Phreatobacter stygius: one gene and its partner. The protein of the gene in region 1 binds, or shares a complex with, the protein of each later gene. Links are inferred from orthologs where the notes say so. Each region holds a gene or a part of one and is shown on either strand. Other genes may lie near its edges.

Region 1 (14,024 bases):
GTTCGATCCACGCGACGCTGGTGCCCTATTGGGCCGGCAAGCTTGGAAAGACCCGGCTTTCAGCCCTGCAATGCTCGAAACGCGGCGGCCATCTCCTGTGCGAGCTGGCCGGCGACCGCGTGCTGCTGACCGGCCAGGCGGTGACCTTCATGACCGCCACGATCCATTTGCCGGACTGACGACAAGGCTGGCCCTGACGGGAACGACATTTCGGCGCGCACCGAAGCATCGGCCGCGCCAAACCGGCACTGTCGGGCATCGTCATCGGGGGATTTCACATGACCGCTCAGGCCGTTCAGGCTCCATTTTTCGGTTGGCGCGTGGTCGGCGGCGCCTTCGTCCTGGCGGTCTTCGGCTGGGGTCTCGGCTTCTATGGGCCGCCGGTCTTCCTGCATGCCGTGCGCGAGGCCCGCGGCTGGCCGCTGACCCTGGTCTCGGTCGCCGTCACCACCCATTTCCTGGTTGGCGCGGTGGTGGTCGCCAACCTGCCGGCGCTCTATCGGCGCTTTGGCGTGCCGTCGGTGACCAAGGCCGGCGCACTCGCCCTGGGACTTGGCGTCTTCGGCTGGGCGGTCGCGGCCGAGCCTTGGCAGTTGATGGCCGCGACCGTGCTGAGCGGCGGCGGCTGGGTGGCGATGGGCGCTGCCGCCGTCAACGCCATCGTCTCGCCCTGGTTCGTGCGCTCGCGGCCGGCCGCGCTGTCCATGGCCTATAACGGCGCGAGCATTGGCGGCGTGCTGTTTTCGCCGCTCTGGGTCATGGCCATTTCCAGCCTCGGCTTTCCGACCGCCGCCGCGTTGATCGGCCTGGTCACGGTGGTGGTCATGTGGGTTCTGGCCGATGTGGTGTTCCGTCATACGCCCGAGAGCCTGGGGGTCGAACCGGACGGCGACACCGCCGGCGCAAGGCCTGCCTCGGCCGTCGCGGCGCAAGCCCGGCCGCTGCCCGGCTCGGCGCTCTGGCGCGACCTCGGCTTCATCACGCTGGCGGCCGGCATGGCGCTCGGCCTGTTCGCCCAGATTGGCCTGATCGCCCATCTGTTCTCGCTGCTGGTGCCGGCGCTCGGCGCCCAATATGCCGGCCTTGCCATGGGTTTTGCCACCATTTGCGCCATTGCCGGCCGCACGCTGGTCGGCTGGCTGATGCCCGCCGATGCCGACCGCCGGCTGGTCGGCTGCCTCGCCTATGCCGTGCAGATCGTCGGTTCCGTCGTGTTCATCCTGGCGGCGGGTGAGAATGTCGCCCTGCTGCTCCTCGGCGTTGCCCTGTTCGGCTCCGGCATCGGCAATGCCACCTCGCTGCCGCCGCTCATCGCCCAGGTCGAGTTCACCCGCGAGGACGTGCCACGGGTGGTCGCGCTGATCGTCGCCATCGCCCAGGCGAGCTATGCCTTCGCGCCGGCGGCCTTCGGCCTGATCCGCGACCTGACCCAGACGACGCCGGGTGCCGCGCCGCTGTTCTTCGCAGCGGCCGCCGTCGTGCAGGGGCTGGCGATCGCAACCTTCTTGATCGGCCGCAGGCGTCAGCCCATGTGATTCAGCCCGTGTGATCCGGGCTGGCCCGGAGCAAGATTTTCCAAGTGCGGCCCGCGACGCCGGTGCTATGATCGGAGCAGTCATGACAGAGCCTGGCTACACACTGTTCGAGACCGCCATCGGCCTCTGCGCCATTGCCTGGGGCGAGGCCGGGATTATCGGCGCGCAACTGCCCGAGGGTGATGCCGCGCGATCGCGCGCACGGCTTGCCCGGCGCTTTCCGGACGCACGTGAAGCGCCGCCGCCACCGGCCGTCAGCCGGGCGATTGCCGAGATCGTCGCGCTGATCGCCGGCGAGCCACGAGACCTTCATGCCATCCAGCTCGACATGGCGGGCGTGCCGGATTTCCACCAGAAGGTCTATCAGGTCGCCCGCGCCATCCTGCCCGGCGAAACCTTGACCTATGGCGAGGTCGCCAAGCGCATCGGCGAGCCGGGAGCCTCCCAGGCGGTTGGCCAGGCGCTCGGCAAGAACCCGTTCCCGATCATCATTCCCTGTCATCGCGTCTTGGCGGCCGGCGGCAAGACCGGCGGCTTCTCGGCCAATGGCGGCGTCGAGACCAAGTTCCGCCTGCTGACCATCGAGCGCGCGCGGACCAGCGCCGAGCCGACCCTGTTCGACGGCGACAGCGCCTTCGGCTTCGCGGCCCCGCCGCGCCAGAAATCGCGGAGCGGCTGACCATGACGGCCATGACGCTCTGTGATTGCGCTTCGATGTTCGTGATGGACTACCGCTGCACCGCGGGTCCCGACGACCGGCCGTTCACCGAGGTTCATGACCGGTTCTCGCTGTCCTATGTCCGCCGCGGCAGTTTCGCCGTGGCGAGCCGCGGCCAGTCGTTCGACCTGGTGGCCGGCTCGATCTTTGTCGGCCATCCCGGCGACGAATATGTCTGCCGCCATGACCATCACGTCTGTGGCGACGAATGCCTGTCGTTTCAGCCTTCGGCCGAACTGGTCGACGCGATCGGCCCGCGCGCCGATCTCTGGCGCATCGGCGTCCTGCCGCCCCTGCCCGCGCTGACCGTCATTGGCGAGCTCGGTCAGGCCGCCGCCGATGGCCGCAGCGATGTCGGTGTCGACGAAGTCGGCCATCTGCTCGCCGCCCGTTTCATCGATGTCGCTTCCGGCCACAAACGCAAGCCGGCCACGGCCGTGGAACGCGACCGCCGTCGCGCGGTCGAGGCGGCGTTCTGGATCGACACCTATTCGCACCGCCCGATCGGGCTCGAGGATGCCGCAAGCCAGGCCGGCCTCAGCCCGTTTCATTTCCTCCGGCTGTTCACCCGGACGCTCGGCGTGACGCCGCATCAATATCTCGTCCAGTCGCGGCTGCGCCACGCGGCACGGCTGCTGGCCGATGACGAACGCTCGATCACCGATATCGCCTATGATGTCGGCTTCGGCGACCTGTCGAATTTCGTCCGCACCTTCCATCGGGCCGCTGGCGTCTCGCCGGGCGGATTCCGCAAGGCGGCGAAGGGCGATCGCAAGATATTCCAAGAACGCCTGGGGGCCTTCGCCCTAGCCTGACCTCCTACTCCAGGAGGACACCATGTCCATGTACGATCATTTCGGTTTGCGGGTTGGCGATATGGACGCGAGCGTCCGTTTCTACGACGCCGTGCTGTCGCCGCTCGGTCACGTCGCCGGGCCGCGTGAGGAAACCTATGCCGGTTTCGGACCGGCTGACGCGCCGGCCTTCTGGCTGCATCCGGAAAAGAACCGGACCGGCTCCGGTTGCCACATCGCCTTCCGGGCGCCGAGCCGTGCCGCGGTCGACGGCTTCCATGCCGCCGGGCTGAAGGCCGGGGCCAAGGACAATGGCGCGCCCGGCATCCGCGCCGATTATGGCCCGACCTATTACGCAGCCTTCCTGATCGACCCCGACGGCAACAATGTCGAAGCGGTCTGCACGAAATAGCCGCTTGTCCGAAACCTCTGGAGCACGGGAGGTCGCGCCATGGCGTCGATCCGCAGGGATATTCTGATTGAAGCCGGCCCGGACCATGTCTGGGCGGCGGTCCGCGACTATGGCCAGGTTCACACCAGGCTGGCGCCGGGCTTTGTCACCGGCACGACGCTGGAGGGCGATCTGAGGGTGGTCACCTTCGCCAGCGGCCTGATGCTGCGCGAGCTGATCGTCGATGTCGACGATCAGGCGCGCCGTCTCGCCTGGGCGGCGATCGAAGGTCGGGCGACCCATCACAACGGCTCGCTGCAGGTCTTCGCCGAGGACAGCGGCGCCAGCCGGCTCGTCTGGATCACCGATATCCTGCCGCATGAGCTGGCGCCGCCGATCGGCGCCATCATGGCCGAGGGCATGGTGGTCATGAAACGGACGCTGGAGCAGAGCGCCCGCCAGGCCGCCTGAGCCTCAGTTGAACCAGATCGCGTAGGTCAGGAACTGGCCGGAGAACACGCGCTGCCACTGCGCCCAGCTCTGCCGTGTGATCTGCGGACCATCCTTCAGGTAGGGCAGGGCGGCGTGGCCGGTGCCCCAGAGCACCAGGTCGAAAGGCCTGGGCTGTTCGAAAAAGGCACGGAAATCGATGCCTTGCCGGTAGCGCCAGTGCGGCAGCAGCAATTTGCCGTCCAGCACCGCCTCGAATTCGGTCAGCGCCGCCTGCCAGCCGTCGAGCCGTTCCTGGGTCACTTCCAGGCCCGGAAAGGCGGTGTTGCGCTGTTTCGGGCCCGGCAGCCATTCCTGGTCGTCGTCGGTCTCCGCCAGCACCTCCTTCCAGCTTTGCCGGCTGAGCGCGATCACCGCTTTCAGATGATCGCGGGCTTTCACCAGGCGCTCCGGTTCGGCCAGCGGCCAGCGAACCAGATGGACCAGCGCGATGAGATCGCCCAGCTGTCCGGCATCGCCGCCGATGATCGGGTCGCGCAGCGGCTCCGGCGCGGCGCGCGGCCCCGACGGATCGGCCGCCCCCTGAAACAACAGATGGGCGGCGCCGTCATAGGTCTCGTGCCAGTCATAGGCGAGCGCGAATTCGAGGAAGGCCGACAAGAGCCTGGAATAACCGCGCAGCCAGATCATGTCGGCACGGTCGAAGCCGACCTCCCAGGGCGGGCTGTCCGGTTCGGCGCGCGACTGGCCGATCATGCCGACGCGCGCGATGATCCGGCCGAGAGCCTCGTCCGCCGAGGCCTGGCCGTCGCCGTTCAGGTCGAGGCGGATCGCGTTGAGATCGAGCGGCAGACGCACCGATCCATCGGGCAGGCGCGCCAGCACGGCTTCGGCCGCGGTGAGGTCGGCGAGAAACCGGACATAGATCGCCCGGAGCTTGTCATAGGTCAGCGGCTCCGGATTGGCATTTTCCGGCACCGGCAGGCGCAGGATCGGAATGCTGCCGCTGCGCGGTGGTCGCAGGCCGTGGCGATGGAGCCCCTGGCCAAGGGTTTCGACGGCCCGCGCGAACTTGACCATGCCAAGCGCCGCCACCGTCTGGGTGTCCTGGGTCCGGCCTGTCAGTTCGGCCTCGCCCTGGGCCAGGGTGCCGGCGCTGGCATGCCGCCTGAGTAGATCGCCGGCGCCGGCGTCCTGCGCCCGGGCGCCCGTCTCGAAGGCCCAGGCGGTGAGCGCCAGCAGTCCGGCGAACAGAGTTCTGATCATGACATCGCTCCTCGGTCGGCGCGGACGAAGCCCGAACTCTGTGGCGGAACCACGTCGGTCGCACACGGCAGGGCGCTCTAGTAGATCCCGACCGGAAAGGCCTTCAGATAGAGGTCGGTATAGATGCCCTTTTCCCAGAGCCGCTGCAGCGCATGGTTGATGGCGATCCTGAGCGGATCGTTGCCGCGCCGCATGACGACGGCGAGGCCCTCGCCGAAATAGCGGTTCTCGGTGAAGGCCTGGCCGAGGAAGCGGCAGCAGTCGGCCGATGCCTGGCCGTTCAGCCAGAAGGCATGGCTGACGCCATCGCCGAACAAGACATCGACGTCGCGGCCGCTCAGCGCCTTGCGCGCCTCGACAAGCGTCGGATAGCGGCGGATCGCCGAACCGCGGAAGAAGGCCTGGACATAGGCCTCATGGGCCGTGCCGGTGACAACCGCGATGGAGCGGCCGGCAAGCGCTTCGGGGGTCGCGTCGGCGAGTGCGGTGTCCCGGCGCATGACGAAGCGGGCCGGCGTCTCCAGATAGCGGTCGGACACCTCGTAGCGCCGGCGGATCTCCGGGGTGATCGCCTGGGCTGCGATGATGGCATCGCCGCCATTGCGGTCGAGGCTTTCCAAAAGTGTGTCCCAGCGCCGGACCTGGATCGTGCAGGGCACTTTCAGTTCTTCGCAGAGCGCCCGGGCGAGGTCGACATTGAAGCCGATCGGCTGGCCTTCGGGCCCGGCGAAATTGAATGGCGGATAATCGTCTTCGGTCAGGAAGCGGATTTGCGGCACGCGCGTCATGTCGACCCGCTCGCTGCGCCGGCGCGGATCCCAATAGCTCGGGATGATCACTTGCGGCGCGGCATCCGGCGGACGCGGGCTCGGAATCGGCGCCTGCTGCGCGCGCGCGGGCCCGCAGGCGAGTGCCGTGATCATCGCGAGGGCAAGAACGGCCTGGAGCGTCATGGCGCGAACGGGATCTCATGCGGGCGGTTGATCGAAACGGCTCCCTTATAGCCTAGTCGCAGCCTGCCGCGAGCCGCGTCCCGACCATACGGCCTGCGCGTCGAAATCTGGTTGCTTTCGCGCCGTCGCGGGGTAACAAAAGTCGGCATGCGCGGGGCGCCCGCAGGTGTCCCCGCTGGGCTCCAGAAAGAATTATCGTGACAAGGGCTTATGCCCTGATGGCCCTGGGAGGGCGCAGATGACCGAGGCCGCCAAGCCGAGCGTGATCGTCGAGGATCTGGCGCCGCATGTGGCGCTGGTCAGGATCGATCGTCCCGAGGCGCGCAATGCGCTGAACGCCGAGACGCGCGCGGCACTGGTCGAGGCCTTTCAAAGGCTCGGCGCCGACCCGGATGTGCGTGTCGTGGTCCTGACCGGCACCGGCAAGGCCTTCGTCGCGGGCGCCGACATCAAGGACATGGCGAGCCGCACGCCACCCGACATGATGGCGCGCCGGACCCATTTGCAGTGGCAGGTGATCGCCCAGTTTCCCAAGCCCCTGATCGCGGCGGTCAACGGCTTTGCCCTTGGCGGCGGCTGCGAGCTCGCCATGCATGCCGACATCATCATTGCGGCCGAGAGCGCGAGGTTCGGCCAGCCGGAGATCAAGATCGGCATCATGCCCGGTGCCGGCGGCACCCAGCGGCTGATCCGCGCGGTCGGCAAGTTCAAGGCGATGAAACTCATGCTGACCGGCGCGGTGATCGACGCGCATGAGGCCGATCGCATCGGGCTGGTCACCGAGGTCGTGCCGGATGCCGAGCTGATGGAGCGCGCCAAGGCGCTGGCCGTCGAGATCGCCGGCCTGCCGCCGGTGGCGCTGGCCGAGATCAAGGACGTGGCACTGACCGGCGAAGACCTGCCGCTGGCCGCCGCCCTGGCGCTGGAGCGCAAGGCCTTCCAGTTGCTGTTCTCGACCGAGGACCAGAAGGAGGGCATGGGCGCCTTCCTCGACAAGCGTTCGCCTGACTTCAAGGGACGTTGAATCATGCCGGAATTTGCGAAAGTGGGTGTCGTCGGGGTCGGCGCCATGGGTGGCGGCATCGTTCAGATGGCGGCCCAGGCTGGCGCCGAGGTGGTGCTGTTCGACGCCCGGCCGGGCGGGGCAAAAGCTGCCGTCGAGAAGCTCGGCGCGACCTGGGACGGACTGGCGGCCAAGGGCCGCATGACCGCCGAGGCCGTGGCCGCAGCCAAGGCCAGGCTGACGCCGGCGGCCTCGATCGCCGATCTCGCGCGTTGCGACCTGGTCATCGAGGCGATCGTCGAAGACCTCGAGGTCAAGCGGAAGACCTTCGTCGAGCTGGAGACCGTGGTGCGCCACGATTGCGTGCTGGCCACCAACACCTCGTCGCTGTCGGTGACCGCCATCGCGGCCGCCTGCGCCCGCCCCGAACGGGTCGCCGGCTATCATTTCTTCAATCCCGTGCCGCTGATGAAAGTCGTCGAGGTGATCGACGGTGCACGCACGGCAGCCGGCATTTCCGGCCGGCTCGCAGCCTTCGCCCGAGAATATGGCCACCGTCCCATCGCCTGCATCGATTCGCCCGGTTTCGTGGTCAATCATGCCGGGCGCGGCTTCGGCACCGAGGCGCTCCAGATCGTCGTCGGCGAGGGTGCCGCCGCCTATGCCGACGTCGACCGCGCCTTGCGCGACCAGGTCGGTTTCCGGCTCGGGCCATTCGAGCTCCTGGACCTGACCGGCCTCGACGTGTCGCAGCCGGTCGGCGAGAGCATGTTCCGGCAGTTCTACGGCGAAGCGCGGTTCCGGCCGTCCTGGCTGCTGAAACAGCGCCTGGACGCGGGCCTGCTTGGCCGCAAGGCCGGTCACGGCTTTTATGCCCATGGCCCCGAGGGCCAGGAAAAGCCGCCGGAACAGGCGATTCCCCGAGCCGATCCGCGGCCGGTCTGGGTGGTGGCGGTGGAGTCGGCCTGGCGTGACGAGATCGTTGCCATAGTCCAGGCCGCCGGCTGGCCGGTGGCGAGCGGTCCGCAGCCGCCGGATGATGCCTTGATCGTGGTCGCGCCGCTCGGCCATGACGCGACCGCCGCGGCCGAGGGACTGCAGGTGCCCGCCACCCGGCTGGTGGCCATCGACGCGCTGTTCGGACTTGCCAAGCGGCGGGTGATCATGGCCGCGCCCGGCGCCGATACGGGCTTTGTCGAAGCCGCCCATGCCCTGTTCGCGGCCGACGGAACCCCGGTCACCCGCATCCGCGATTCCGCTGGCTTCATTGCCCAGCGGGTGGTCGCCACCATCGTCAACATTGCCTCCGACATGGCCCAGCAGCGCATCGCCAGCCCCGCCGACATCGACGACGCCGTGCGGCTCGGCCTCGGCTATCCGCAAGGCCCCCTGGCGCTCGGCGACGCGGTCGGGCCCGAGCGTATCGCCGCGATCCTCGCGGCCCTGAACGGCCTGTCGGGCGATCTGCGCTACCGGGCGAGCCCCTGGCTGCGCCGGCGCGCCGGGCTCGGCCTCAGCCTGGCGACGCCCGAGCCGTGACGATGGAGGATCGCGCCCATCCCGGACCGGCCGACGGCCCCGGTCGCCTCAGCGGCTTTCAGAAGCTGATCGGCTGGAAGGTCAAGGTCTGGGAAGACGGCCATGCGGTGATCACCTGCGAGATCCGGCAGGACTTCATGAACCGAAGCGGCATTCTGCATGGCGGGCTGATCGCCACCTTGCTCGATTCGGTTGCCGGGCACGCCGCTTTCGGCGCGCCGCCGGCCGATCCGAGCCAGCCGCGGCAGGGCGGCGTCACCTTGTCCTTCACCATCAATTATCTCGGCACGGCAAAAGAGGGCGAGCTGACGGTGACCGGCCGGCGCACCGGCGGCGGCAAAAGCATCATCTTCGCCCGTGCCGAAGTCGTCGATGCGGCGGGGCAGCTGATTGCCGAGGCGACCGGTACGTTCAAGCGGATGAAGCCCAAGCCGTGAGGCGGCACCACCGCCGCGCCCGATGAAGGGCTCACTCGGCCGGGTCGAACTCGGCCGGAGCGAATTTGTAGCTGGTCGAGCAATATTCGCAGGTCACCGTGATCGCGCCGTGCTCGACCATGTCGTGACGCTCCTGAGGCGTGAAGCTGCGCACGATGTTCTCGATCTTGTCGCGCGAGCAGGTGCAGTGGTCCGACACGCCCTGCGCGTCGAACACCCGGACCCCGCGTTCGTGAAACAGGCGGAACAGCAACCGCTCGGGCGATACGGTGCGGTCGACCAGCTCGTCGTCGCCGATCGTGTCGGTCAGCGCGCGGGCTTCGGCCCAGGCCTCATCCGGCTCGGGCAGGGGCGTGCCGTCCGGCGCGTCGCCGGGCGCGAGGTCGCGGGTGATCGCGCTGCCGGCTTTCGGCACGTGCTGGACCAGCATGCCGCCGGCACGCCAGGCGCGGCTCGGACCGTTCTCGCCGGGCACCAGCTCTTCGGCCGCGGCGAGCCTGACCCGCGTCTCGATCTGCTCCGACTGGCGGAAATATTGGTCCGCCGCCTGTTCCAGTCCCTGGCCGTCGAGTGAGACGATACCTTGGTAGCGCTGCGTTTCGGCGCCCTGGTCGATGGTCATCACCAATTGTCCGCTGCCCAGCAGGCTGGCCGGATCGGCGCGGCCGGCTGCGGCCGCCTCGGCAACCTTGCCAGCATCGAAGCGGGCGAGCGCCCTGACCTTGTCGGGCGTGGTGACATCGACCACCAGCATGCGGACCGGGCCGTCGGTCTGCGTCTGCAGGATCAGCCGGCCGTCGAATTTGAGGCCCGAGCCGAGCAGCACGGTCAGCGCGGTGGCCTCGGCAAGCAGGCGCGACACCTCCGGCGGGTAGCCGTGGCGGTCGATGATGGTGGTCGCGGAGCGGCCAAGGCGCGCCACGCGGCCGCGCAGGTCGAGCTCGTCGACGTGAAAGGGCACGACAATGTCGTCGGCGCCGTGGGTGAGATCGGGGACAGTGGACATGAGCCGCTATATGGCGCTGTCGGGCGCCGATTGCGAGAGGGTTTGACAGCTGTCCGGCGCATGGCTCGCAGGTGATTCGCGGGAGGCCCGGCGCGGCCCTTCGGCAGCCCGCCGCGAGCCCGCCACAATCACGTTCCCGTGAGTCTGGACCGGAACAGAAAAATTCAGTCGGCTTGCGGGTTTGCGCGGGATGAAAAGTCGTGGCCGCGCGGTCACAGTCATGGCGAAAAAATGGCCTTGCCCATGGCGGCAGGCGCGACGCCCCGTTGCAATGCAACGAAGCTTGCCGCTTTCATACCGTCAGCGGTGTTTTACAATCTGGCCTTGTCGGGCCGCCTCCGCCGGTATCGCTGTTTCAACAGGTCAAGGTGCATCCATGCGGCGCATTCTGCCAATTCTCGCCACCACGGCGACGCTCCTGCTGTCGGCGACCGCCGCGCAGGCGCAGTTTCTGTTCTTCGGAAATCAGAACACCCAGCAGGTCATGATCGACCCGGCCACCGGCCAGCCGATGCGCCAGACGCCGCGCACCGATGGCGGCCCGCGTGTCGGCGCCAGCGCCATCCCGCGCGAGACGGTGTCTTATGCCGGTGGACATGCGCCGGGCACGGTCATCATTTCCACCCAGGAGCGCCGGCTTTATCTCGTCCAGCCGGGCCGCACCGCCATTCGCTATGGCGTCGGCGTCGGCCGCCCGGGCTTCGCCTGGGCCGGCGTGAAGTCGATCACCCGCAAAGCCGAGTGGCCGGATTGGCGTCCGCCGGCGCAGATGCTGCGCCGCCGCCCCGATCTGCCCCGCTTCATGGCCGGCGGCCCGCAGAACCCGCTCGGCGCCCGGGCGCTCTATCTCGGTTCTTCGCTCTACCGCATCCACGGGTCCAACGAGCCGCACACGATCGGCACGGCCGTGTCGTCGGGCTGCTTCCGCATGACCAACGAGGACGTGATGGATCTCTACGCCCGCGTCCGCGTCGGCACCCGGGTGGTCGTCACCCGCTGAACCTGGCTGCGATCGACCTGTCGAGGTGAGGGCCGGCGGCAGCGCCGGCCTTTGCTTTTTCAGGCGCTCGTCCTGGCGCATTTGATTCCCGCGCCAAAAGTCCCATTTTGGGGGCTGACCGAATCGGAAGCTTCAAGCCCCATGGCCGACCCCGTGACCCATCGCCAGCCGAGCCTCGCCGAACGGGCGATGGCCGCGCGTGGCGAGGCGGCGGCGATCGGCTATCTCGCCAATCTGAATCCCGAACAGCGTGCCGCCGTCGAGACGATCGACGGGCCGGTGCTGGTTCTGGCCGGCGCCGGCACGGGCAAGACCCGGGTGCTGACCACCCGCATCGCCCATATCCTGGCGAGCCGGCGCGCCTTCCCGGGCGAGATCCTGGCGGTGACCTTCACCAACAAGGCCGCGCGCGAGATGAAGGAGCGCATTGGCCACCTGGTCGGCGAGGCGGTCGAAGGCATGCCCTGGCTCGGCACCTTTCACGCAACCGGCGTCAAGATGTTGCGTCGGCATGCCGAATTGGTCGGCCTGAAGCCGGGCTTTTCGATCCTCGATACCGACGACCAGATCCGCCTGTTGAGGCAATTGATCCAGGCCGAAAATATCGACGAGAAGCGCTGGCCGGCGCGGGTGCTGGCGGGCGCCATCGATGGCTGGAAGAACCGGGCGCTCACGCCGGACAAGGTGCCGGCGGGCGAAGGCGGCGCTTATGCCAACGGCCTCGGCGTCAAGCTCTACAAGGACTATCAAGACCGGCTGAAAGTGCTGAACGCCGTCGATTTCGGCGACCTGCTGCTGGAAGTCATCCGGCTGTTCCGCGAGAATCCGGATGTGCTGGCGCACTACCAGCAGCGGTTCAAGTTCCTCCTGGTCGACGAGTATCAGGACACCAACGTGGCGCAATATCTGTGGTTGCGCCTGCTGGCCCAGCGCCAGGAGGGCCGGCCGCAGAACATCTGCTGCGTCGGCGACGACGATCAGTCGATCTATGGCTGGCGCGGTGCCGAAGTCGACAACATCCTGCGCTTCGACAAGGATTTTCCCGGCGCCACCGTCATCCGGCTCGAGCGCAATTACCGCTCGACTGGCCATATCCTGGCCGCCGCCTCTCATCTGATCGCCCATAACGAGGGCCGGCTCGGCAAGACGCTGTTCACCGACGGCGAAGACGGCGAGCGGCCGACACTGACCTCGGTCTGGGATTCGGAGGAAGAGGCGCGTTCGGTCGGCGAGGAGATCGAACAGTTGCAGCGCCAGGGCCACGCCCTGAACGAGATGGCGATCCTGGTGCGGGCCTCGTTCCAGATGCGCGAGTTCGAAGATCGCTTCATCACCATTGGCCTGCCCTATCGGGTCATCGGTGGCCCGCGCTTCTACGAGCGGCTGGAGATCCGCGATGCGCTCGCCTATCTGCGCTGCGTCGCTCAGCCGGCCGACGACCTGGCCTTCGAACGCATCGTCAACACGCCGAAGCGCGGCCTGGGCGATGCCACGCTGCAGCTTCTGCACGACCATGCCCGCGCCCGGAACGTGCCGCTCATGCAGGCCGCCAGGGTCATGGTCGAGACCGAGGAATTCAAGCCCAAGGCGCGCAATGCGCTGAAGTCGCTGATCGACGCCTTCGACGGCTGGGCCGCCAAGCTCGACACGCTGCCGCATCAGGAGCTCGCCGAACTGGTGCTCGACGAGAGCGGCTATACCGAGATGTGGCAGAAGGACCGCACGGCCGAGGCCGCCGGGCGGCTGGAAAACCTCAAGGAACTGGTCCGTTCCATGGAAGAGTTCGAAAACCTCGCCGGCTTCCTCGAACATATCGCGCTGGTCACCGATGCGCGTGGCGAAGGCGAGAGCGACGATGCCGTGTCGATCATGACGCTGCATTCGGCCAAGGGGCTGGAATTCGACTCTGTCTTCCTGCCCGGCTGGGAGGAGGGGCTGTTTCCGCATCAGCGCGCGCTCGACGAGAGCGGCCGCGCCGGCCTCGAGGAAGAACGCCGGCTCGCCTATGTCGGCATCACCCGCGCGCGCCGCAATGCCAGGATCTATTTCGCCGGCAACCGGCGCATTCACGGCCTGTGGCAATCGACGGTGCCGAGCCGTTTCGTCAACGAACTGCCGGAAGGCCATGTGACGATTGCCGAAGGCCTTGGCACGTCAGGTTACGGCGGCATGGGCCGCGGCGGCTTCGGCGAGAGCCGGTTCGACAAGGCCGGGGCTTTCTCCTCGACCTATGCCACGCCCGGCTGGCAGCGCGCCCAGGCGCAGAAGTCGCTGGCCGATGCGCAAGGCCGTTTCACCGGCCGTTCCGGCAGCCAGGCCTTCGGCTCGACCTTCGCGGAGGGCCGCGGCGGCTTCCAGGGCCGGCTGACCGAACGCTCCGGCGGCGGCCGCACCATCGATGGCGAACTCGTCGCCAAATCGACCGGCGAACCCTCGCGCCACAAGGTCGGCGACAGGGTGTTCCACTTGAAGTTCGGTTATGGCGAAGTGGTCGCGGCCGACGGCAACAAGCTCACCGTCCAGTTCGACAAGGCCGGCGAGAAGAAGGTGGTCGACAGCTTCGTCGAGGCGGCGTGATCGTTATCTGGATAACCGGCGGAAAAGCTTGAGTAGCGTCCGTTAGGCCGCTGACTTCAGATGCAAATCGAGTGTCAATCCAAATCGGCTTGTTTCCCACGCCTGTGAGAATCGGGGACATTGGGGTTTTGGCGGCTGCGGCCCAACCAATTCGGTCACCTGGCCGCCCCCGCGCATATTGTACTGACCGGGATCAACCGATTCGAAAGGCCCGGTCATGCTTCGCAGCAGTCGTGACATTGTCCGTCACCTTGAACGTGAAGGTTGGGTTCAAATCGGCGGCAAGGGCTCGCATGAGAAGTTCCGGGACCCCGGAAACCGGCAAGACGACGGTGGTGCCGGATCCGAACAAGGA
Region 2 (14,249 bases), 1.3 Mb from region 1 along the record:
TATTGGCCGGCAATGCCGCCCATGAAGGACACCGGTGCGAACACCGCGACGATGGTGAAGGAGATGGCGATGACCGCCAGCCCGATCTCGTCGGCCGCCTCCATGGAGGCGCGATAGGGCGATTTGCCCATCTTCATGTGGCGGACGATGTTCTCGATCTCGACGATGGCATCGTCGACCAGGATGCCGGTCACCAGGATGATGGCGAGCAGCGACACCAGGTTCATCGAGAAGCCCATGAGCTCCATCACCCAGAAGGTCGGGATGATCGAGAGCGGCAGGGCGAAGGCCGAGATCAGGGTGGCGCGGAAGTCGCGCAGGAACAGGAAGACGACGATGACGGTGAGGATCGCGCCTTCCAGCAGCATTTCCATGGCCGAATGGAAATTGCCCTCGGTGTAGTTCACCGAATTGTCGATCTCGCTGAACGTGACGTTCGGATGGGCGGCCCGCATCTCGACGATCCTGGCGCGGGCGAGCGCCGCCACCCGGGCATCGGAAGCGCCCTTCGAGCGGAAGATCTGGAAGGCCACCGTCGGCGTCTCGCCATTGACGCGGGTGAAGGCGCGCGGCTCCTCATAGAGGTCGGTCACCTTGCCGAGATCGGACAGGCGGACTTCGCGGCCGCCGGGCAGCACGATCTTGGTGCCGGCGAGATCGTCGACATTGATGGCCGAGGCGAGGGTCCGGATCGACTGCTCCTGGCCGGCGACATCGCCACGGCCGCCGGCGAGATCGACATTGGTGGCGCGCAGCTGGCGGTTGACGTCGCCGGCGGTGATGCCGAGCGCCATCAGCCGGTCCGGGTCGAGCGAGATGCGGATCTCGCGGGTCACGCCGCCATAGCGGGCGACCCGGCCAATGCCCTTGAGGCCCTGCAGGTCGCGCTTCACCGTGTCGTCGATGAACCAGGACAGCTGCTCGAGCGTCATCGCGGGGGCGGCGACCGCCACCGTCATGATCGGCTGGTTCTCGATGTCGAGCCGCTCGATGATCGGCTCTTCGATGCCGCGCGGCAGATCGGCACGGATCTTCGAAATGGCGTCCTTGACGTCATTGAGCGCCCGGTCGGTGTTCACCTCCAGGCGGAATTCGACAATGGTCACCGAACTGCCGTCGGTGATGTTGCTCATGACGTTCTTGACGCCGGCAATATTGGCGACCGCGTCCTCGATCTTCTTGGAGATCTGGGTCTCGAGTTCGGCGGGTGCGGCGCCCGACTGGGTCACCGTCACCGAGATCAAGGGGATGTCGATATTGGGAAAGCGGGTGATCGGCAGGTTGAGGAAGCTCATCCAGCCGAGGAAGCAGAGCACGACGAACAGCACGATTGCCGGGACCGGCTGGCGGATCGAGTAGGCGGAAATGTTCAAGGCCATCGGGAGTGCCTCGTTCAGCGGGCCGCAAGGGCGATCGGGGTCACCCGATCACCATTGCGCACGAAGCTGCCGGAGACGGCCACCACCTGTTCCCCGGCCTGCAAACCCTGGCGGATCTCGATGCGGTTATCGGCGCGCAGGCCCGGCACGACGGTGCGGGTCTCGACCAGGCCGTCCTTGACCACCTGCACCGAGACCGCGCCTTGCGCGAACATCACGGCGGACAGCGGCACCAGCACGCCTTCCGAGCGGGCGACCTCGACCAGGCCGCGGCCGAACGAACCGAGCGGTGGCCGGTCGGTGCCGTCGAGCGCGATGCGCACGCGGCCGAGCCGGTTGGCGCGGTTCACTTCCGGCGCGACCAGGCGCACCGAACCGGCGAGTTGCCTGTCCCAGCCGGCGGCGTCGATGGCGGCCTTCTGACCCGGCTTCAGCTTGGCGAGCGTGGTCTCGGCAATGTCGCCCTCGAGTTCCACCGCGCCTTCCGAGATGATGCGGAACAAGGGGTCGCCGACCGCGGCGGCGACCGCACCGACACGGGCGGTGCGGCGCGACACGACGCCGCCGACAGGGGTGCGGATCTCGGAGCGTGCGATGCGCAGGGCGATGTCCTCGCGCTGGGCGCGGGCGAGCGTCAGATCGGCCTCGCCGAGGCGGAGCGCATGATGGGCGGCGTCCAGGCGGGCATTGGCGGCGCGCGAGGCCGACAGGCGCTGGTCGAGCTGATCGTTGGAGGCGACACCGGTGGTCTGCAATTGGCGGGTGCGCTGCAATTGCTGGTCGGTCAGGCTCTTATTGGCGGTGGCCTCGGCGATCGAGGCATTGGACTGGGCGATCGAGGCCTCGGCACGGGCGATCTGCGCGGCGTTCTGGGCCAGCTGGACGTCGAGCATGGCGCGGTTGAGCCGGGCGAGCACCTGGCCGGCGGCCACCTGGTCGCCTTCTTCGACCAGGATCTCGACAATCGACAGGCCCTCGACCTCGGGCGAGATCAGCACCTCTTCGCGCGCCACGAACGAGCCGGTGACGATCACCAGATCGCGCACCTCGCCACGGCTGGCGGTGGCAACCGTCACGGAGGGCGGGCGCGGTTCGTTGGCCCGTGCGGCGCCGGCGCCGAGCGGCAGGACAAGGGCGAGAAGCAGCAGGGAGCGATGCATGAGGCGGGTCATGATGCGGGTCATGGGGGGCAGCTTCAGGTCAGGTTGTCGTTGGACGGGGACAGCGGTGTCAGCAGCATCGTGCGCATGATGTCGAACATCATCTCGACATGCGGAACGGGATCGAAATCGGGATCACGGCCCCGACGCAGCATCAGGCCGTCGGCATAGGTGATCATGAACTGCACGGTGCGTTCGAGGTCGGCATGCGGCTCGGTATGGCCGCGTGACCGGGCGGTATCGAGCGCGCCATAGAGCTTCTGGTAGATGAATTCGTCGGTCTTGACGCGCAGCGCCGCGATCTGCGGATTGCGCGTCGCTTCCGACATGATCTCGATCCACATGCTGCAATTGGCGCGTGGTTCATCGACCATGTGGTAATAGGCGAGGTCCCGGAACGAGGCCCAGAGGTCGTCGGAGGTGGCCAGCGCGTCGAAGCCTTCGGAGGCCTGGGCGAGATCGCGCTCGCAAAGACCTTCGATCATCGCTTCCTTGGAGGGGAAATAACGATAGAGATTGCCTGGGCTCATGCCGGCCTCGCCGCAGATCTCGGCCATGGTCGCGCCATGAAAACCTGAGCGCATGAAGCAGCGCTCGGCGGCGTCCAGGATCGTCGTCTTGCGGTCGGTGCGCTGGATCTCGTCGATACGCGGCATTGTCTAACGGCACTCCGGCTGACGCGGCGTCATTAGCGGGGAATGTTTCAGGTTGCAATGCAAAAATGAACGAACGTTCGCTTTTTTAAGACAAATCAAAAGACAGGCAAATTTGAGGCGGACCGGCGCGCGCGCGATGGCGGAGCCGCTAGGGACACACCGGATTGAGCTGTCCGCCCGATGGTGCTCGGCTGTCGCCACAGGTTCGGCGTGACGGCGGCCGATTCGGCCACCCACCATCGCCCGACCCAACGAGGGAGACGACCATGCTCAAGACTCTGCTTCTCGCCGGCGCCCTGGCGGCCTCCGCCGCGGGCGGCGCCTTCGCCCAGGCGACCCAGCCGGCAACGCCGGCCCGGCCCGCCGCGCCGCCGGCCGCCACCAGCCCCGCGGCGCCCGCGCCCGCGCGCCCGGCCGCCACCACGCCCGCGACCACGCCGCAATCGGCGCTGATCGACATCAATTCGGCCACCCGCGCCGAGCTGATGACGCTGACCGGCATTGGCGAGGCGCGCGCCGACGCGATCATTCGCGGCCGCCCCTATCGCGGCAAGGACGACCTGCCCAACCGCAACATCATCCCGCAGGGCGTCTATGACGGCATCAAGGACAAGATCATCGCCCGCCAGCGCTGATCGCATCGCCGCATTGCCTTGAACGGACAGGCCGGCCCGGGCCGGCCTGTCGCGCCGACCCGTGGCCGGTGACCGGGTGTCTCGCGCCAGCACAACGGCCGGCGAAGCGTGTCAGCGCTTCCAGCCCCGCCGTGGCTTGCCGCCGCCTTTGTGCCGGGCCTCGGCCCCAACAGGCACTTCGCGATCGGTGCCCGGGCCCATGCTGTCGAGATCGGGCCTCGCCGCGCGGGACGGCGGCAGATTGGCCGCCTTGCCGTATTTGCGCTCGCCACGATAGCCGCCGGTCCTGTCGTCGACCGCCTGCTGGCGCGCCAGCGGGTCGTCCATGACAGCGAGTTCGGTCTCGCGCAGCCGCTTCAGCTCGTCGCGCAGGCGCGCGGCCTCCTCGAAGCGCAGGTCGGCGGCCGCCTCGCGCATGCGCTTTTCCAGATCGGCGGTGACCGCCGCGAGATTGTGGCCGACCGAAGCGCCGCTCTTGGTCAGGCCGGCATCGACGGTGACATGGTCTTTCTCGTAGACCGAATCGAGGATCTGCGAGATCGCCCGCTTGATGGTCTGCGGCGTGATGCCATGGGCGGCGTTATAAGCTTCCTGCTTCTCGCGCCGCCGGTTGGTCTCGGCAATGGCGCGTTCCAGCGAGCCGGTCATTTGGTCGGCATAAAGCAGCACCCGGCCGTCGACATTGCGGGCGGCGCGGCCAATGGTCTGGATCAGCGAGGTCTCGGAGCGCAGGAAGCCCTCCTTGTCGGCATCGAGAATGGCGACCAGCGCGCATTCGGGAATATCGAGGCCCTCGCGCAGCAGGTTGATGCCGACAAGCACGTCGAAGGCGCCGAGCCGGAGGTCGCGCAGGATCTCGATCCGCTCGATCGTGTCGATGTCGGAATGCATGTAGCGGACCCGCACGCCCTGCTCATGCAGATATTCGGTCAGGTCCTCGGCCATGCGCTTGGTCAGCACGGTGACCAGCGAGCGATAGCCGGCGGCCGCCGTCGCCTTGACCTCGCCGATGAGGTCGTCGACCTGGGTGCGCGCCGGCCGGATGATGCAGGGCGGGTCGATCAGGCCGGTCGGCCGGATCACCTGTTCGGCGAAGACGCCGCCGGTCTGTTCCAGCTCCCAGCCGCCGGGGGTCGCCGAGACGTGGATGGTCTGCGGCCGCATCGCCTCCCACTCCTCGAAGCGCAGCGGCCGGTTGTCCATGCAGGAGGGCAGGCGGAAGCCATATTCGGCCAGCGTCGCCTTGCGCCGGAAGTCGCCACGATACATGCCGCCGATCTGCGGCACGGTGACATGGCTCTCGTCGACGAAGACCAGGGCGTTGTCGGGCACATATTCGAACAAGGTCGGCGGCGGCTCGCCGGGCCGGCGGCCGGTCAGCCAGCGCGAATAGTTCTCGATGCCGGCGCAGGAGCCGGTGGCCTCCATCATTTCCAGGTCGAACAAGGTGCGCTGCTCGAGCCTTTGCGCTTCCAGGAGCCGGCCGGCCTTGTTCAATTCCTCCAGCCGCCAGCGCAGCTCTTCCTTGATGCCCGTGATGGCCTGGACCAGGGTCGGGCGCGGCGTCACATAGTGCGAATTGGCATAGACCTTGACGAAGGACAGGTCGGCATTCTTCTGGCCGGTCAGCGGGTCGAATTCGTGGATCGACTCGACCTCGTCGCCGAACAGGCCAATGCGCCAGGCGCGGTCTTCCAGGTGGGCCGGGAACAGTTCGATGGTGTCGCCGCGCACCCGGAAGGTGCCGCGTGAAAAGTCCATCTGGGTGCGCTTGTATTGCAGCGCGATCAGGTCGGCGATCAGCTGCCGCTGGTCGAGCTTCTCGCCGACCTTCACGCCGAAGGTCATGGCGGTATAGGTCTCGACCGAACCGATGCCGTAGATGCAGGAGACCGAGGCGACGATGATCACGTCGTCGCGCTCGAGCAGGGCGCGGGTGGCCGAGTGGCGCATCCGGTCGATCTGCTCGTTGATCGAAGATTCCTTCTCGATATAGGTGTCCGAGCGCGGCACATAGGCTTCCGGCTGGTAGTAGTCGTAATAGGAGACGAAATACTCCACCGCATTGTTCGGGAAGAACGATTTGAACTCGCCATAGAGCTGGGCGGCCAGCGTCTTGTTGGGCGCCAGCACGATGGCCGGGCGCTGGGTCGCGGCAATGATCTGGGCGGCGGTGAAGGTCTTGCCCGAGCCGGTGACGCCGAGCAGCACCTGGTCGCGCTCCTGGCGGCTGAGGCCGTCGACCAGCTCGGCGATGGCGGTCGGCTGGTCGCCGGCCGGCTCGAATTCCGAGACCAGTTCGAACGCCTTGCCGCCCTCCCATTTTTCCGGACGTGCCGGCTTGTGCGGCAGCCAGACCTGGCCGTTGACCTCAGGCCGGCCTTCCTGGATCAGCCGCTCCAGCGCCTTGACCGTGGCGGTGACGCCGGAGGTGCCGATCTCGCTCTCGATATCGAGGGCCTGGGCCTGTTCGACATTGATGCCGAGCCGATGCGCCAGCGCCTTGTCGGCAAGGCTCGCCTCGGCCTGGAAACCGGCCTGCGGTGCTTCGGCAAAGCCGTGCTGGGGCTGGCCGGTCTGCGAGCCGACACCCGCCGTGCCGCGATTGATCGCCGGGTTCAGGAGCGCCGCCAGCGCCGGGCCGAGCGGCTGCAACTCAGGCTTGGAGGCCTTCGATCGCGGCGTCTTGGCCTTGGAATCCCTCGCCTTGGCGGGTCCAGCGCCCTTGGCAGGCGAGGGCGATGCCGCTGGCGATCGCGGAACTTCGGCGACAGGCTGCTTCGGAGCTTTCGACATGCCGGCAATATGGGCCGGGACCCGCCGGAACGGAAGAGGTACGGGCGGTCTTGCAGCTGTGCTGCTGACACAGGGTGGCAGCAGCAGCATGGGGTCCTGGGAGGCGGACTGTGTCGGCGCGCACGGCGCAGCCTTCCGATCCCGGCATGCTGGATCCGGACGGGCGAGCGCCGATCTTGCCTGACGTCGCACCTGATGCGGAGGCTAGCATGCCCGGACCGACCAGCGCGGCCGCGCGCGTCACCATTGCCGTGCTCGGGATCCTGGCTTCGCTTGCGCTCGCCGAGCTGGTGTCGTTCCGGGTGCTCGGCCTGTTCCTGTCACCGAATTCCCAAGGCAGCTACACCATCACCAGGACGGGCGGCGAGGCGCGCTGGCTGGCGGTGGCCAACCTCGTCTCGCTCGCGACATCAGTCCTGCTGGCGATCGGCATCGTGAAGCTGGTCTATCGCCGCCGCCGGCTCGATCGTCCGCTGGTCGTTCTCGGCGGCTATGCCGGGGCCTGCATCGTCGCCGGCCTCGTCCTGCTCGCCTGTGCCGCGGGCTTTGCCAGCGGCAATCTGCCGGTCAGCGAAGCGCGTCCGCGCGCCGGTCTCGAAGATCTCGGGTCACTCTATCTCGCCCTATGCCTGGTCAGCGTCTATATCGGCGTCCTCGCGCTTCTGCCGGCAGCCGCCATCATCGCCTATGCGGAACGACGCGGCCTGCGTTCACCGCTGTTCTATGGGGGGGCCGGCGCAGTTGCCGCCGTGACGGTCGTCGGCGCCGTCCTTCTCGTCCTCCTGCTGGCCGGCGCGCCGCAACGGGAGGTCTTCCGCGGCGCATCGCCCTTGTTCCGCCTGCTGCTGCTGTTTGCCGCACCGGGTCTTGCCGGCGGGCTGACCTATTGGCTGATCGCCGGACGCAAGGCGGGCGAGCGGCCTCCGTCCATGGCCGCGCGACCGGTGGATTGAGGCGGGCAGGCCGCCGGCATTCTTCAATGCCCCTTCCTTTGGCGCCTTGCGCCATGTCATTTTCCGTGCTCCGCACAGCGATCGATTTCCGGAGCCTGTCCCATGCCTGCCGTTTCCCGCCGCGCCGCGCTCGGCCTCCTGTCCTCGGCGCTCGCCGCGCCGGCCTTCGCGCAAGCCGATTACCCGAACCGGCCGGTGACCGTGGTGGTGCCGCAGGCGCCCGGCGGGGCCAATGACATCATCGCGCGGATCATCGCCGAAAAACTATCCGAGGTGATGGGCCAACGCTTCGTCATCGAGAACAAGGCCGGCGCCGGTGGCAATCTCGGCTCGCAGGCCGCCGCCCGTGCGACGCCTGACGGCTACACGCTGCTGGTCACCATTTCGGCGAGCCAGGCGATCAATCCGGCGCTTTATGCCCGCACCGGCTTCGATCCGGTGAAGGATTTCGCGCCGATCTCCATGCTCGGCACCGTGCCGAACGTGCTGGTGGTCAACCCGAACTTCCCGGCCAGGACCGTCGCCGACCTGATCCGCATGGCCAAGGAAAAGCCCGGCGACTATCATTATGCCTCGGCCGGCAACGGCACGCTGAACCACCTGGTCGGCGAGATGCTGAAATCGCGCGCCGGCATCGACCTGAAGCACATCCCCTATCGTGGCATTGCCCCGGCGCTGAGCGATGTCATCGCCGGCCATGTGCCGATCACCTTCTCCAACCTGCCGGCGGTGATCAGCCAGATCCAGGCCGGGACGGTCAGGGCGCTCGGCGTGTCGACGCAGAAGCGCAATGCCAACATTCCCGACGTGCCGGCCATTGCCGAGACCGTGCCGGGTTTCGACGCCGAATTGTGGATCGCCATCTACGGGGTTGCCGGCACGCCGCAGCCGATCATCGACAGGCTGGTGAGGGCGACACACGAGGCGCTGGCCAAACCCGATATGAAAGCGAAATTCGCCCAGCAAGGTGCCGACATCGTCGCCTCGACGCCGGCGGAACTGGCGGCCAAGCTGGAGGCCGACCTGAAGGTCTGGGCCGAGATCGTGCGGACATCGGGCGCCAAGATCGAGTGACCGCCCGAGCGGCCGTCATCGGCCTTGCGGCATGCGCGGCGCGCCACGGCAGATCCCGCCGGGCGCGCCGGCGTCGTCGCAGAACGGGCGGCAATTGCCGGATTGCCGGCAAGCCTGGTCGACCCAGCGCTCGCCGGTCGCCTGCCAGTTCCAGTCGGCGCATCCGGCGAGCAGCAGAGCCGCGCCGATCAGGGCCAGGACCGCGCCGGCGCGCCGGCGCGGGGAGACGGGCATGGAAGGATGGCCGGGCATCAATGCTCTCCGTTATGGAGGCATTGCCTTAGCATATTTAATTATTGTTTTGCGATAACTAATTTCTGAAATGCGACGGTGCAGCCGCGTCTGGACCGTCATCCCGGTCGATGCCTTGCCGGCCAATAAAAACGGGGCCCGAAGGCCCCGTCGAAATTCTCAGCAAATGCCGGTCGCCGAAACGGCGATCACTGCCTTGGCGATCACTTGGCCTTGGCGTTCGGCTTGTTGTCGGCGCGCTCGGCGATACGGGCCGACTTGCCGCGACGATCACGCAGGTAATAAAGCTTGGCGCGACGGACCTTGCCGCGGCGCACCACCTTGATCGAGTCGATCGACGGCGAATAGACCGGGAAGACGCGCTCGACGCCCTCGCCATAAGAAATCTTGCGAACGGTGAAGCTCTCCATCAGGCCGCCGCCGGAACGCGCGATGCACACGCCTTCATAGGCCTGGACGCGGCTGCGGTCGCCTTCGCGAACCTTCACGTTGACGATCACGGTGTCGCCGGGAGCGAAGGTCGGGATGGTCTTCTCGCCGAGAACGCGAACGGCCTCTTCGGCCTCGATGGTCTGGATCAGATTCATGGGTCTCGTCCTTGTGGCCGGCCGACAGCGGTCCGGCATGTTTTTGGTCTTGATTCGAAGGGTGGGCGCGAGCGCCCGGTTGTTCCTCGGCTGAGGGGCTTTCACCCCTGGTGCCATCGGAGGCGGCTCGATACGCCAAAATGGCGTAGTTGTCACCCCTTCTTGGCTGAAATCGCCGACCAAAGATCCGGTCGCCGCTCGCGGGTGATCCGTTCGGCTTCGGCGCGCCGCCATTTGGCGATCTTGCCGTGGTCGCCGGAGGTCAGAATGGCGGGGATCTCCCGGCCTTCGAACAGCTGCGGCCGGGTGTAATGGGGGTATTCGAGCAGGCCGGCCTCGAAGCTCTCCTCCGTGCCGGACTGGTCGTGGCCCATGACGCCCGGCAGAAGCCGCACCACCGCATCGAGCAAGACCAGCGCGGCGATCTCGCCGCCTGACAGCACATAATCGCCGACCGATACCTCTTCGAGACCGCGGGCTTCGATGATGCGTTCGTCGACCCCTTCGAACCGGCCACAGAGGATCATCGCACCCGGGCCGGCGGCGAGCTCGCGGACACGGCCTTGGGTCAAAGGCCGGCCGCGCGGCGACATCAGCAGGCGCGGGCGCGGATCGTCCGATGGCGAGGCGGCGTCGATGGCGCGCGCCAGCACATCGGCCTTCATCACCATGCCCGGTCCGCCGCCGGCCGGCGTGTCGTCGGCGGTGCGGTGGCGGTCCCGGGTGAAATCGCGAATGAACACGGTGTCGAGCGACCAGGCCTCGCCCATGGCTTTGCCGGCGAGGCTTGCCCCCAGCGGTCCCGGGAACATCTCCGGATAGAGGGTGAGAACGGTCGCGCGGAACATCAGGCGGGTACCGTCAGGCCTTGAAGGTCGAAACCGGTGAAATCGGTGATCGTGGCGATCCGGTTGGGAAATTCGGCGAAGGCTTCCGGCGCCAGCATGGTGGTGACCGCCACCGCCCGCATGCCGGCGCGCCGGGCGGCCTCGACGCCGAGCGGCGCATCCTCGAACACCAGGCAGCTTTCGGGCGGCACGCCGAGCAGCTCGGCGCTCTTCAGGAAGATGTCGGGATTGGGCTTGCCGCGCAGCCCCATGGCGGGCGAGGCGATGGCCTTGAACCGGCGCCTGAGGTCGAGCGTATCGAGCACCACGGCGATATTGTCGGGTGGCGCGGCAGTGGCGACCGCCGAAGGCAGGTGGAGCGCGTCGGCGGCGTCGAGCAGCGCGGTCAGGCCGGCCAGCGGTTGGGCATGGGGTTTGTAGGCGGCGCGGTAGAGCTCTTCCTTCTCCTCGGCCAGCGCCGCGCGGCGCTCTTCGGTGAGCCCGGGGAAAAGGCCCGCGAAGATCTCGGGCAGCGAACGGCCGGCGGTCTGGACGAAATGCTGGTCGCGGTCGAAGGGCAGGCCGTGGCGCCGGTGAAAGATTTCCCAGGCGTCGTCGTGAAAGCGCATGTTGTCGACAATGGTGCCGTCCATGTCGAAGATCAGCGCGCGGACCGGATCGCTCATTGCGGCTCCTCCTCGTCCTCGAGCAGGCCCGGCGGCGGATCGACGACCAGCTTGCCGCCGGCAATGTCGACGGAGGGCACCACCGCCTTGGTGAACGGGATCATCACGGCCTTGCGGCCACGGCGCGCCACGTCGATGATGTCGCCGGCGCCGAAATCGAACACCGCGGTGACCGTGCCGATGGTCTCGCCGGCAGTGGTCACGGCGGTCAGGCCGATCAGGTCGGAATGCAGGAATTCATCCTCGTCCATCGGTCCGGCGAGCCGCTCGCGCGGCACCAGCAGGTCGAGATTGGTGACCGCCTCGGCGGCATTGCGATCCCTCAGCTCCGTGACCCGCGCGACCAGCACTTCGCCGGCCGGGCGCACCGTTTCGAGCGTGAAGGTCCGGCCGTCACGGGTGGTCAGCGGCGAATAGCCGAGGATGGCGGTCGGGTCCTGGGTGTAGGACTTCAGACGCACCTCGCCCTTGATGCCGTGGGCGGCACCGAATTTCGCGACGAGGACGAGATCGGAGGGCATGATGCCTCTCTCCAGGAATCTGGCCATGCCGGCCGTTGCCGCCGGCATGGCCCTGGCCGAGCCGGCGGTCCGGCGAAGGGTCTTGCCCGCCACCTCCCGGTCAGGGGAGGTGGGCGATTGATGTGTCCTGGCCGGCCGTGGCGAGGCGCCGGGGGCGCCCACGGCCGGATCAGGCTCAGCCCTCGGCCGGGGCTTCGGCTGCGGCGGTCTTGGCGGCGCGCGACGCGGCGCGCTCCTCGGCCTTCTTGCCGGGCTTGGCCTTCTCCGGATTGCTGCGGGCTTCGCGCTTCATCAGGCCTTCGGCATCGAAGAAGCGGGCGACGCGATCGGTCGGGGTCGCGCCCTTGGCAAGCCAGGCCTTGGCGGCCTCGAGATTGATCTCGTAACGCTTCTTGTCCTTGTCGAGGATCGGATTGTAGGTGCCGAGCTTCTCGATGAAGCGGCCGTCGCGCGGCGAGCGCGAGTCGGCGACGACGATCTGGTAGAACGGGCGCTTCTTGGTGCCGCGACGGGCGAGGCGGATCTTGAGCGACATGGGGTGTCTCCTTGTAACTGTCGTTCGTGATGTCAGGTGAATGCGATGTCGTGGGTCCGGCGGCTCATTTCTTCTTGCCGCCGAAGGGAAAACCGGGAAGCCCCGGAAGCTTGCCGCCGAACCCCGGGAAACCCGGAGGCAGGCCGCCGCCTGATGGCAGGGTTGGCATCTTGTCGGGCAGGCCGCCCGGCATGCCGCCGGGCAGTTTCTTGGCCATGTCGGCGAGCATTTCCGGGGTCGGCTGCGGCATGCCGCCGCCGCCACCCAGCCCGAACATGTTGGCAAGGCCGGCCATCGGGCCACGCTTGCCCTGGGCGCCGCCCATGGACTTCATCATGTCGGCCATGCCGCGATGCATCTTCAGCAGCTTGTTGACCTCTTCCGGCGAGGTGCCCGAGCCCTTGGCGATGCGGCGGCGGCGCTTGCCGTCGATTTCTTTCGGATTGCGCCGCTCCCAGCGGGTCATCGCCTGGATGACCGCGCGCTGACGCTTGATGACCTTGTCATCCATATTGGCGCTGGCGAGCTGCTGCTTGGCCTGTTTCATGCCGGGCAACATGCCCATCAGGCCCTGCATGCCGCCGATCTTCAGCATCTGGTCGAGCTGCTGGCCGAGATCGTCGAGATCGAACTTGCCCTGCTGCATCTTGCGGGCAATGGCCATGCCCTGTTCGGCATCGATGCTTTCAGCGGCTTTCTCGACCAGCGAAACGATGTCGCCCATGCCGAGGATGCGGTTGGCCACGCGCGAGGGGTGGAAATCCTCCAGCCCGTCCATCTTTTCGCCGGTGCCGAGCAGCTTGATCGGCTTGCCGGTGACCGCACGCATGGACAAGGCGGCGCCGCCGCGGCCATCGCCGTCGACGCGGGTCAACACGACGCCGGTCACATTGACCCGGCCGGTGAAGGAGCGCGCGACATTGACCGCGTCCTGGCCGGTCAGGCTGTCGACCACCAGCAGCGTCTCATGCGGCTTGGCGGCGCGCTCGACCTCGGCGACCTCCATCATCATGGCTTCGTCGACATGGGTGCGGCCGGCGGTGTCGAGCATCACCACGTCGTAACCGCCGAGCCTGCCGGCCTCGATGGCGCGCCGGGCGATCTGGACCGGCGACTGGCCCGTGACGATCGGCAGGGTATCGACGCCGATCTGCTTGCCGAGGCTGGCAAGCTGTTCCATGGCCGCCGGTCGACGGGTGTCGAGCGAGGCCATCAGCACCTTTTTCTTCTGCTTTTCGAAGAGGCGCTTGGCGATCTTGGCGGTGGTGGTGGTCTTGCCCGAGCCCTGCAGGCCGACCATCATGATCGGCACCGGCGGCACGGCGACGAGGTCGATGGCGACGCCATCGGTGCCGAGCGTGTCGACCAGCGTGTCGTGGACGATCTTGACGACCATCTGGCCGGGCGTGACCGATTTCAGCACCTCGGCACCGACGGCGCGGTCGCGCACCTTGTCGGTGAAGGAGCGGACGACTTCCAGCGCCACGTCGGCTTCGAGCAGCGCGCGGCGCACCTCGCGCATCGCCTCCTGGACATCGGCTTCGCTCAGCGCGCCGCGCCCTTTGAGACGATCGAGGATGCCGGACAGTCGCGTCGACAGGCCTTCGAACATGGTCGCTCCAAAGTTCATCACCGGGATCGCCCGGAAATGGTCACGTCCGTCGCAAACCGCAACGCCGAACACGCCCGAGGGCGCTCAGCGCTGTCGGGCGGGAACCTCCGGGATCAGGGTCCCGGTCGGCGAAGGCAGGTCTCGGATGAACGAGAGTGGTTGGGCGGATAGAGCCAAAGGGCCGGTGAGTCAAGAAAAAGCCGGCCGGAGCGCGCCGATCTCAGCTCTCCGGCCGGCTGCAGGCACGCGCCAGATCGTCGAAGGCGAGCCGCAGCGTCTGTTCCGACCGGGCGATCATCCGGCGCGCCTCGTCGGTCTCGCAGTTCCACCGGGCGGCCGAGCGGGCAGCGAGCGACCGGCGGAAATGGGCAGCGACGACCTCGAGCGAATTCGGCGCGACGCAGCCCCGCACGATCCGGCGGACCCTGAGCTCCAGGGCCGGTGGCCGGCCGCAGGCGGTGAGGAAGCTCTCGACCAGGGCGTAACGGTCGACCCGCTGGAACAGCTGGTCCTTCTGGCCCGCTGTCAGCATGTCCAGCCGATAGGTGCCCTGGCTCTGGGCCCGGGCCGGTGCGC

What was found.
Region 2: the proteins of E8M01_RS15525 (region 1) and uvrB are in contact, whole or in part, in a crystal structure (PDB 7EGT), measured with the Thermus thermophilus proteins. The link is inferred for Phreatobacter stygius from one-to-one orthologs. Residues at the interface, in WP_096412145.1 of Thermus thermophilus: His654, Arg656, Phe657, Gln666, Asp668, Glu669, Lys680, Arg681, Leu682, Ser683, Lys685, Tyr686, Ala687; in WP_096411307.1 of Thermus thermophilus: Glu23, Leu25, Arg26, Asp27, Gly28, Glu29, Arg30, Phe31, Arg55, Glu326, Asp327, Phe328, Glu379, Ser382, Gln383, His398, Gly400, Arg401.

What each region holds. Positions count from the first base shown.
Region 1 is NZ_CP039690.1:3,308,104-3,322,127, forward strand. The notes cover bases 10,933-13,951. They hold E8M01_RS15525 (ATP-dependent helicase), read left to right. Parts: upstream 10,933-11,233; coding sequence 11,234-13,669; downstream 13,670-13,951. Other genes in these bases: E8M01_RS15520 (L,D-transpeptidase), read left to right, coding at 10,933-11,092. Also shown: E8M01_RS15460 (PhzF family phenazine biosynthesis protein), read left to right, coding at 1-179; E8M01_RS15465 (MFS transporter), read left to right, coding at 279-1,535; E8M01_RS15470 (methylated-DNA--[protein]-cysteine S-methyltransferase), read left to right, coding at 1,618-2,214; E8M01_RS15475 (helix-turn-helix transcriptional regulator), read left to right, coding at 2,217-3,068; E8M01_RS15480 (VOC family protein), read left to right, coding at 3,097-3,459; E8M01_RS15485 (SRPBCC family protein), read left to right, coding at 3,499-3,909; E8M01_RS15490 (hypothetical protein), read right to left, coding at 3,913-5,154; E8M01_RS15495 (transporter substrate-binding domain-containing protein), read right to left, coding at 5,232-6,107; E8M01_RS15500 (enoyl-CoA hydratase-related protein), read left to right, coding at 6,346-7,131; E8M01_RS15505 (3-hydroxyacyl-CoA dehydrogenase), read left to right, coding at 7,135-8,649; E8M01_RS15510 (PaaI family thioesterase), read left to right, coding at 8,652-9,086; E8M01_RS15515 (Hsp33 family molecular chaperone), read right to left, coding at 9,118-10,092; more of E8M01_RS15520, read left to right, coding at 10,469-10,932. UniProt on the Escherichia coli protein: A helicase with DNA-dependent ATPase activity. Unwinds DNA duplexes with 3'-5' polarity. Translocates on single-stranded DNA with 3'-5' polarity. Initiates unwinding more efficiently from a nicked substrate than double-stranded DNA.
Region 2 is NZ_CP039690.1:2,055,602-2,069,850, reverse strand. Bases 3,742-6,985 are described here. They hold uvrB (excinuclease ABC subunit UvrB), read right to left. Parts: upstream 6,627-6,985; coding sequence 3,942-6,626; downstream 3,742-3,941. Other genes in these bases: E8M01_RS09395 (hypothetical protein), read left to right, coding at 6,836-6,985; E8M01_RS09405 (ComEA family DNA-binding protein), read left to right, coding at 3,742-3,830. In the rest of the region: E8M01_RS09420 (efflux RND transporter permease subunit), read right to left, coding at 1-1,379; E8M01_RS09415 (efflux RND transporter periplasmic adaptor subunit), read right to left, coding at 1,394-2,563; E8M01_RS09410 (TetR/AcrR family transcriptional regulator), read right to left, coding at 2,575-3,195; more of E8M01_RS09405, read left to right, coding at 3,462-3,741; more of E8M01_RS09395, read left to right, coding at 6,986-7,579; E8M01_RS09390 (Bug family tripartite tricarboxylate transporter substrate binding protein), read left to right, coding at 7,682-8,653; E8M01_RS09385 (hypothetical protein), read right to left, coding at 8,669-8,905; rplS (50S ribosomal protein L19), read right to left, coding at 9,109-9,492; tRNA (guanosine(37)-N1)-methyltransferase TrmD, read right to left, coding at 9,645-10,343; E8M01_RS09370 (HAD family hydrolase), read right to left, coding at 10,340-11,005; ribosome maturation factor RimM, read right to left, coding at 11,002-11,526; rpsP (30S ribosomal protein S16), read right to left, coding at 11,702-12,061; ffh (signal recognition particle protein), read right to left, coding at 12,126-13,673; E8M01_RS09350 (hypothetical protein), read right to left, coding at 13,894-14,249. UniProt on the Escherichia coli protein: The UvrABC repair system catalyzes the recognition and processing of DNA lesions. A damage recognition complex composed of 2 UvrA and 2 UvrB subunits scans DNA for abnormalities.